DNA from 3 places in the Xenorhabdus sp. PB62.4 genome. Region 1 is predicted to be linked to each of the others. Evidence: riboswitches for the same ligand, from Rfam matches in the RefSeq annotation. Region 1 holds a riboswitch; each other region holds the start of a gene.
The links. A riboswitch is a leader RNA that binds a small molecule or an ion and turns the genes downstream of it on or off. The one in region 1 is predicted to bind thiamine pyrophosphate.
Positions count from the first base shown of each region.

Region 2: linked by a shared signal. The riboswitch ahead of thiD (bifunctional hydroxymethylpyrimidine kinase/phosphomethylpyrimidine kinase) and the one ahead of thiB (thiamine ABC transporter substrate binding subunit) in region 1 are both predicted to bind thiamine pyrophosphate.
Region 3: linked by a shared signal. The riboswitch ahead of thiC (phosphomethylpyrimidine synthase ThiC) and the one ahead of thiB (thiamine ABC transporter substrate binding subunit) in region 1 are both predicted to bind thiamine pyrophosphate.

Region 1 covers NZ_NKHR01000005.1:5,737-9,018, reverse strand. Annotated here, with positions in the region: gene thiP (thiamine/thiamine pyrophosphate ABC transporter permease ThiP) at 1-332, opposite strand, end outside; gene thiB (thiamine ABC transporter substrate binding subunit) at 308-1,321, opposite strand; TPP riboswitch at 1,463-1,567, opposite strand; gene rppH (RNA pyrophosphohydrolase) at 1,684-2,214, shown strand; gene ptsP (phosphoenolpyruvate--protein phosphotransferase) at 2,224-3,282, shown strand, end outside.
Region 2 covers NZ_NKHR01000021.1:51,383-54,664, reverse strand. Annotated here, with positions in the region: gene Xenpb_RS15440 (amino acid permease) at 1-320, shown strand, start outside; gene Xenpb_RS15435 (hypothetical protein) at 499-603, opposite strand; gene cspC (cold shock-like protein CspC) at 1,168-1,377, shown strand; TPP riboswitch at 1,501-1,593, shown strand; gene thiD (bifunctional hydroxymethylpyrimidine kinase/phosphomethylpyrimidine kinase) at 1,635-2,435, shown strand; gene fbaB (class I fructose-bisphosphate aldolase) at 2,535-3,282, opposite strand, start outside.
Region 3 covers NZ_NKHR01000015.1:101,141-104,422, reverse strand. Annotated here, with positions in the region: gene Xenpb_RS13160 (YadA C-terminal domain-containing protein) at 1-1,497, shown strand, start outside; TPP riboswitch at 1,563-1,687, shown strand; gene thiC (phosphomethylpyrimidine synthase ThiC) at 1,838-3,282, shown strand, end outside.

The DNA of each region.
Region 1 (3,282 bases):
ATACCAAACAGAGCGACCAAAACAGGAAGGATCAATGTCATTGCGCATAAGCGCAGAAACAGCATCTTGCCCGGAAAATGGCGGCGATAAAGCGCCCTTGCAAGGAAAATGGCGGGTATTACCGATAATACGGCAGATAAGAACGCTTGCCGGAAGGTGAACTGAATCACATGCCAGAGATAATTGTCATGCAGGAATATCTGCCAGTCGCTTTCAGGCGCATTGAACCACAGCGTACCAAATGCCGACAGGGCAACGATAATTAACAGGCCGGAGGCAATAACCCCCGGCAATATCCAACCCGCAATTAACGGCTGACAGCGCTTTGCCATATACGGATCCATTTGGTACGGTGTTTTGCCACATCATCTGCATTGAATAGCAGGGATTTCTCAGGAACCGTGAGTTGCTTGAAAACCTCAGGCAAAGGAATATCAATCACGGGGTACATCCATTGAGTCGTCGGGAGGGCTTGCTGGAATGCCGGCGATACCATGAAATTCATGAACTTTTGTGCCAGCTCAGGCTGTTTGCTTGAGGCTAATTGGGCTGCGACTTCAATCTGCAAATAATGCCCTTCCTCAAATATCGCCGCCGCATAATTATCTTTTTTCTCTGACATAATGTGATAGCCCGGTGAAGTGGTATAGCTCAGCACCATATCACCTTCGCCTTTTAGGAACAGGCCATAGGCTTCACTCCACCCTTTCGTGACAGTAAGCGTCTTTTTGGCTACTTTCTGCCACTCCTGTGCGGTGTTATCGCCATAGAGCTCCTGCATCCAGAGCAGGAAGCCCAAGCCCGGAGTGCTGGTGCGCGGGTCTTGATAAATAATCTTCCAGTTCTGGTGACTATTGATTAATTCATCCATACTTTTTGGTGGGTGAGGTAAGGTGTTCTTGTTGTAAATGAAGGCAAAGTAACCGTAATCGTAAGGAATAAATGTTGTATTGTTCCATGGGATGGGTAATTTCAGTTTTGATACATCAACATGGCTTGGTGCAAACAACCCTGTTTGTTGGGCGGCTTGGATCAAGTTGTTATCCAAGCCCAGCACGATATCTGCTGATGTTTTTTTGCCTTCCATTCTCAAACGGTTCAGTAAGGATACGCCATCTTCCAGAGCAACAAGTTTCAGTTCACAACCACACTCTGCTTCAAAGGCTTTTTTAATGGCTGGGCCAGCTCCCCATTCAGAGGCAAATGAATCATAAGTGTAAACTGTCAATGTTGGCTTCGATTGAGATGCTTGGGCAAAGACACAGGCAGAAATCAATAGCGTATTGATGGCGATAAAACTGAAAAATAATTTCTTAAACACTTTGCTCTCCTGTAGTTGTAGGCATTAGTTGTAGGCATTAGTTGTAGACATTAGTTATGGACATTAGCCATTAACGTTCGTTATTAGCAGATTGGCAAAGGATCTGAGAAGGTGCTAAATGAAAATTACTTATTTTATATCAAGGATTAGCGTCTCAAATCCCTACGCCGGTACTAACCGGTTCAGGTTCGACGGGTTTGTTCTCAGCAAAACTGTTTCATTACAGCCGCACCCCGTTGAGATGGCGGTATTGTAGAGACTTAAGCTACGTCTGCAAAGTCCAATCATAGAGGTTTACCGCTTGAGGTGAGTGTGAAACAATTAGCCATCTTTTCAAATGTATTTTATCGAGAGGTAGTCTGGTGATCGATGATGATGGCTACCGCCCGAATGTAGGAATTGTAATTTGTAATCGCCAAGGGCAGGTTCTGTGGGCCCGCCGTTATGGGCAGCATTCCTGGCAGTTTCCTCAGGGGGGTATCAATCCGGGGGAATCACCAGAGCAAGCGATGTATCGCGAGTTGTTCGAAGAAGTTGGTTTAAGTCGCAAAGATGTACGGGTCCTCGCCTCGACCCGTAGTTGGTTGCGTTACAAATTACCCAAGCGTTTGGTGCGTTGGGATACAAAGCCTGTTTGTATTGGGCAAAAGCAACGCTGGTTTTTATTGCAGTTGCTGTGTAATGAAGCAGAAATTAATGTGCAGCGCAGTAAAACGCCGGAATTTGATGGCTGGCGTTGGGTTAGTTATTGGTATCCTGTCCGGCAAGTGGTTTCTTTTAAACGGGATGTATACCGCCGCGTGATGAAAGAATTTTCTTCCATTGTGATGCCAATACAGGAATCTGCTTCACAGATACATTCACCTTATTTACATCGTCGTAGAAGAAGTTAGGTAATTGTTATGCTCACGCGCTTACGGGAAATTGTCGAAAAAGTGGCTATGACAGCTAATTTATCTGAAGCGCTTGAGCTGTTGGTCAATGAAACTTGTCAGGCAATGAACACGGATGTCTGTTCTATTTATCTGGCAGATCATCAGCGACATTGTTATTACCTAATGGCAACCAAAGGGTTGAGAAAACCCCGAGGTCAAGCGATCAGTCTGGCTTTTGATGAAGGCGTCGTGGGCGAAGTCGGACGTTTGTCTGAACTAATCAACCTCGCAGATGTCCGCGAACATCCTAGTTTCAAATATATCCCCCAAGTCAAGGAAGAAAGCCTGCGGGCTTTTTTAGGTGTGCCTATTATTTATCGCCGTCAGTTGCAGGGAATATTAGTTGTTCAGCAACTTGAACGGCGGTTGTTTGATGAAAGTGAAGAATCTTTCATGGTTACACTGGCGACTCAGCTTGGTGTTATTCTTGCCCAGGCGCAGACAAAAGGGTTATTTGGTCAGTACCGTCAAACCCGGATTAAGGCTCTCTCTATTTCTAATGGCATTGTTATGGCTCAGGGATGGCAGGATCGTTCACAACCTTTGTTGGATCAGGTATCTGAGGCATTAACGCTGGACTATCAGGCTGAACGATCAAGACTGACTCGGGCCCTGGAGCAAACTACAGCGGAGTGTCGCCGGATTAGCAAGCGTTTCACTGTGAGTTCACAGAAAGAAAGTGCTGCCATTTTTGATCTCTATTCTCATTTATTAAATGATCCCCAACTCAAGCAAGATCTGTTTTATTCCGTCGATAATGGTTTTATGGCGGAATGGGCGATCAAAGTCGTGATTGAAAAATACGCCGAACAGTTTGCCAGCTTGCAAGACCCCTATATGCGAGAAAGAGCGTCTGATCTGCGGGCGCTTGGGCAGCGGGTATTGTTTCATCTGGATGATTCTTTCGCTGGCGCTGGTCAGTGGCCGGAACGCTTTATTCTGGTTGCCGATGAGCTTAGTGCCAATTTGTTGGCCGAAATGCCGCAAGAACAGTTAGTTGGCGTAATTGTGCGTGACGGTGCGACG
Region 2 (3,282 bases), on a different contig from region 1:
TTAACTATATTATGCCCGGTAAGGCATTTGAACTGTTGATGTCTTTAGTGGTGACAACGTTGGTCATTAACTGGATTATGATTTGTTTTGCTCACCTGAAATTCCGCGCGGCTAAGAACAAAGAAGGTGTTAAGACACAATTTCGGGCATTATGGTATCCATTCGGGAACTACCTGTGTCTGGCATTCTTGGCGTTCATTCTCGTCATTATTCTGATGATGCCAGCAATTCGTATTTCAGTTATTCTGATGCCATTCTGGATTGGTGTATTGTGGGTGGGTTACTTGGTGGCTAGATCAAAAAAGCAGACAAACGAGTAAACTAGCTATTAATCCATTCAGCATGTTTTTCAGCCGGGTATGATATCGATATCCGGCTGATTATTATTGTCAGTACTAATATGACAAACACCAATATGACAAACATAGTGATATATGAAAACCAATTGATTAAGAGAGTTTTTGTTATATACCCAATGAATTTCGATATATTAGATATTTACCATTGCCAACGTAACCAGCTAAACAGCACATTACCATTATTGTATATACCGGGAATATAGGTTGATTGAAAAGAGAGTCTAAATCGTCTCAAGACGATTATGTGAGTCCATAGGTAAAACGGTTATGCTATGTGATTACGGGTAAATAAATGTCATTAATAGTCGATTTTTAGCAATTAATATTATAATTGAACAATATTTAATAAATGATAAACAAAAAGTAATCTGGTTATATGTAGAATAACTATATTGTATGCTTCAATGAATAGGTGCGAAATTAACCATTATTTTATAGTTATCCGAAATGCAACTTCGGGATAACTATAACTCTCTGATCTACTCTATAACAGGCGTAAAAAACAGCATTATATATTAGATTAATTAAAGTTGTTTCTTGGGTTAAAATTTTCTTTTTGTATTTATTCATGAAGTTATATAACTTAAAAATTATTGTGTAATTTCAAATCGGTATGGATGTTAAGTATTTTAAATGTGTGCGTTAGCTCCAGCACCTGAAAAAAATGGCTTGCGATTATATAAAGAGTATGTGATAAAACACATGGGTAAACGAAGTTCTGTTTTGTTAATAAATAACAGCAACCAATACTGGTTTGTTTATTTTTATGCCTGTCGGCTAATAAAGTGATTCAAAGGAAATTTTTGAAATGGCAAAAATCACTGGTACCGTGAAGTGGTTCAACGAGTCTAAAGGTTTTGGTTTTATTACTCCAGCTGATGGTAGCAAAGATGTATTTGTACATTTTTCTGCAATTATGAAAGATGGGTTTAAAACATTGTCTGAAGGCCAACAAGTTGAGTTTGAAATTCAGGATGGTCCTAAAGGCCCTGCTGCTGCAAACGTCTCAGCTTTATAGTAATAAATTTATTTTGGTTAGTATTTAATTACTGGCTAAATGTATTATTGTCAGTCTGGTTTTATTGTCTGATAATAAACCATTGCAAATATCACTCTATTGGGATACTAATAGAGTGATTTTTATTTTGACTCGGGGCGTTCTTTATTGAGCTGAGAAGTACCCGTATTACCTGATCTGGATAATGCCAGCGTAGGGAAGTCATGGTATCTCCTATTTTGATATCTGCTTTTCTTTGGCTGGTGATAGGAATCACCATAATGAGAATTAACTCACTGACTATCGCAGGGACAGATCCTAGCGGTGGTGCCGGCATTCAGGCCGATTTAAAGACTTTTTCCGCGCTTAGTGCTTATGGCACGGCTGTGATAACTGCACTGGTTGCCCAAAATACAATGGGCGTACAATCAATTTATGATATCGATCCCCTCTTTGTTGCTTCCCAACTCGAATCTGTACTTTCAGATATCAGAATAGATAGCGCCAAAATTGGCATGTTATCGAATGCTGCTAATGTCGCTATAGTGGCTGAAACATTGCGCCGTTATCCTATTCCTTACATCGTATTGGATACTGTTATGCTGGCAAAAAGTGGTGATCCACTATTATTACCAGAAGCCGTTACAGCAATGGTAGAACAGTTACTGCCAATTGTTTCTTTGGTCACACCAAACTTACCGGAAGCTGCTGCTATACTGAAATGCGCTCTTGCCAAAACAGAAGCTGATATGTTGCAACAGGGGCGTGAATTGCTTTCAATAGGATGTCAGGCAGTTTTATTGAAAGGAGGTCATTTGATCAATGAGGAAAGCCCCGATTGGCTGTTTACTCCTGAAGGTGAATGGCGTTTTACTTCAACCCGGGTGAATACACGGAATACTCATGGTACAGGTTGTACTTTGTCTGCCGCACTTACTGCATTACGTCCCCGTTATCCTGATTGGCAAAGCACGTTGCCTGTTGCAAAAATGTATTTGCAGAATGCGCTTGCGCAGGCTGATACCCTCGAAGTTGGTCAGGGAATAGGGCCAGTCCACCATTTTCACCAGTGGTGGTGAATAATGTGGGTGCCCGCTTGTCATTAAATGAAGTACTTGTATTAAATAATGGGGATATTTGTATCCCCATCTTGAGTATGGGAAGTGAAAAAAGCTGGATTACGCGATTGTGATCTTTTTGTCGAGATAAACATCCTGAACGGAGTGAATTAGCTCAACGCCTTCTTTCATTGATTTCTTGAACGCTTTGCGACCGAGGATCAACCCCATGCCTCCGGCACGTTTGTTGATGACAGCGGTACGGACTGAATCACTCAAGTCGTTATCGCCGGAAGCCCCACCCGAATTGATTAATCCAGCGCGCCCCATGTAACAGTTAGCAAGCTGATAGCGAACGAGATCAATCGGGTGTTCAGTAGTCAAATTGTTATAAACACGTTTATCAGTATGCCCAAACCCAATAGCCGTATAGCCACCATTAGTTTCAGCCATTTTCTGCTTAACGATATCAGCACCGATTGTTGCTGCCAGATGATTCGCCTGGCCCGTTAAGTCGGCGCTGGTATGGTAATCAACTCCATCTTTTTTGAATGCCGAATTACGCAGATAAGCCCATAACACAGTAACCATGCCTAGTTCATGAGCGCGTTCGAATGCGGCAGAGATTTCTTCGATTTGGCGACGTGATTCAGGAGAGCCGTAATAGATTGTTGCACCGACCGCAACTGCACCCATGTTAAATGCCTGTTCGACACTGGCATACAAGGTTTGGTCATATTGGGCTGGATAGGTTAACGTCTCATTATGATTTAGTTTTACCAAGAACGGAATTTTATGGGCATAACGGCGAGAAACTGATGCCAGCACACCATAAGTTGAAGCAACACAGTTACAACCCGCTTCGATC
Region 3 (3,282 bases), on a different contig from region 1:
GGCAATGAGAATAAATTAGAATATTCCAATGAAAATGAAATTAATGGTGATAAAAATTATCTCTCGGATGCTAAAGGGAATAGTATCAATGGACATGAAAACAACTTAACCAACGCTGACGAAAATAATATTACTGGCAACAACACTGCGTTAACCCATTCCAACAGAAACAAAAATATCAGCGGTGATAACAACACATTAGATAACTCTAATGATAATAAGAACATCAAAGGTAATGAAAATACATTAACACGCTCCAATGAAAACGAAGTTCAGGGCGATAAAAACCATCTCTCTGATGCTAAAGGAAACAGCATCAATGGGAATGAAAACAAGTTAACTGACTCTAAAGAAAATAGTATCAACGGTAGTGTAAATCAGTTAACCAACTCTCAAAGAAACACCATTATTAATGATAATAACATCCTCATCAGCTCGGTTAAAAATAAAGTATCAGGCTCAAATAACACGCTTGATCACACAGCCGACTCTTATATTAAAGGACACGAGAATACTATTATTCAAAGCAATAAATTATTCAAAGATGACAAAAACCAATCTCTATCCCAAATAACTTTAAATAAAAGTATCTTAGGGGGAATCGGTGATGCAGGGATTGGATCTGCTGTGGCTGAAATAACTTCCAGCATTATCTTTGGGCACAATAACAATACTGTAACTACTGGTACGACTATTCGTACTTCCGCTGCCACTACCTTAAAAAATGCCGTAGCCTTAAATGCCGAAGACACCGCTGGCAGTGAAATCATTGCTATTGGTGGCAAAGCCGACGGAGATCATACTATTTCCCTCGGCGCAGGTTCATTCAGCACCAATGGAGGGATCGCATTCGGTGAAAATTCAAAAGCAACACGCACAGATGAACTGAACATTGGTCAACGCCAGATAACAGGCGTTAAAACAGGCACTGAAGATAATCATATCATCAATGTCAAACAGCTAAATAATGGCCGTGACAATACCTTAACGCAGTCAAGAACCTATGTCGAAGCAGGAATAACAGCACTTCCCAAGAAGATCAAAACACAAGCCGATGCCTTACAGACACAAGCCAATAAGCATACCAATGATATTCTGTTGTCGGCAAAAGATGATGCCAAAAAACGATTCCAGCGTATCACCAGACAATCAATACACTACACCAATACGCAAAAAACCCACTACCAAACGGTGTTTGAAAAAATGGCAAAAAACTATTATGTCGATACCCGGTTTGATCAATTGAACCGCTACGCTGATAAACAACAAAAAAAAATCAATGCAGGCATTTCTGCTGCAATGGCAGCAACTGCCATTCCATCAAAAAATAGTAATAAACTCTCAGTTGGTTTTGGTATCGCCTCATACCGTGGGCAAGCCGCGGGAGCTGTGGGTTCTATTTTTACCGTTAGCCCACATATTCAAATAAAAGTTGCCATGATGTATGACACTCAAAGTGGTACCGGGCTGAACTCAGGGATTACCATTGGATTTTAATCTCACTTAAAGAGTACAAGTTTTAGGTTGTAGTTTTCATAATCCCCTTTATACTCTGGGGTGTTTTTTTCTTGTCGGAGTGCCTAGCGTTCAACGTATATCACGATGGACACAGGCTGAGACCGTTAATTCGGGATCCGCAGAACCTGATCGGGCTAGTACCCGCGAAGGGAACAAGAGTAATCACTCCGCTGTTAGTATCAGCGTACATCTATACAAATAACGTGTACAAATACCAAACAGCATCAACCATTACTCCCTGCGAGCTCCAGACAAGCAATTTTCTCAACTTAAGCCTGTTCAGCAATGAGACAGGCGATAACACAGTCAGGAATTTGCTATGTCTAAGTCCAACAATACCGTTATTTCCGGTTCCGTTATTCCAGCCACGGATATTTCCCCCAAAGCCCACCCTGCAAGGCCGCGTAAAGCGCAGCGAGATGCAGCGCAGGCATTTATCAGTTCCATTCAAGGCGTGACGTTTCCTAGCTCAAAGCGCATTTATCTTGAAGGTTCCCGTCAGGATATTCAGGTTCCGATGCGTGAAATTCAGTTATCCCCCACGCTGGTGGATGGCACAAAAGAGCAACCTCAATTTGAGGAAAACGAACCTGTGCCCGTTTATGACACTTCCGGCCCTTATGGTGATCCTACTTCCGTGCTGGATGTGCAGACGGGATTACCCAAAATCCGCCAGCCGTGGATCGACGAACGTGATGATACAGAGCCTGTCTCCGTTCTCAGTTCCGATTTTACGCAACAACGTCTCGCCGACGCCGGGCTGGATCACCTGCGTTTTCACCATCGTCCACATCCACTGAAAGCCAGACAAGGCAAACGTGTTACCCAATTGCACTATGCGCGCCAAGGCATCATCACGCCAGAAATGGAATTTATCGCACTGCGCGAAAATATGGGACGCGAACGTATTCGCAATGAAGTCCTGCGCCAACAACATGCAGGACAAAGTTTCGGTGCCAACTTACCGGAAAACATCACGCCAGAATTTGTCCGTCAGGAAGTTGCTGCCGGTCGCGCGATCATCCCTGCCAATATTAACCATCCCGAATCCGAACCCATGATTATTGGCCGCAATTTTTTGGTGAAGGTCAATGCAAATATCGGTAACTCTTCTGTCACCTCATCCATTGAAGAAGAGGTGGAAAAACTGATTTGGTCTACCCGCTGGGGCGCAGATACGGTGATGGATCTCTCTACCGGACGCTACATCCATGAAACCCGTGAATGGATACTACGCAATAGCCCGGTTCCCATTGGTACAGTACCGATTTATCAGGCACTGGAAAAAGTCAATGGCATAGCGGAAAACCTGACATGGGAAATGTTCCGCGATACGTTGCTGGAACAAGCCGAACAAGGTGTCGATTACTTCACCATTCACGCAGGGGTGTTACTGCGTTACGTGCCAATGACTGCCAAGCGCCTGACAGGTATTGTTTCCCGTGGTGGCTCGATTATGGCGAAATGGTGTCTTTCCCATCATCAGGAAAATTTCCTCTACACGCACTTCCGTGAAATTTGTGAAATCTGTGCCGCCTATGATGTTTCCCTCTCTTTGGGTGATGGATTGCGTCCCGGCTCCATTCAGGATGCCAATGATGAAGCACAATTTTCCGAACTGCATACTCTGGGAGAACTGACCAGAATCGCATGGGAGTACGATGTTCAGGTTATGATAGAAGGGCCGGGGCATATCCCGATGCAATTAATCCGCCGCAATATGACGGAAGAGCTGGAGCATTGCCACGAAGCCCCGTTCTACAC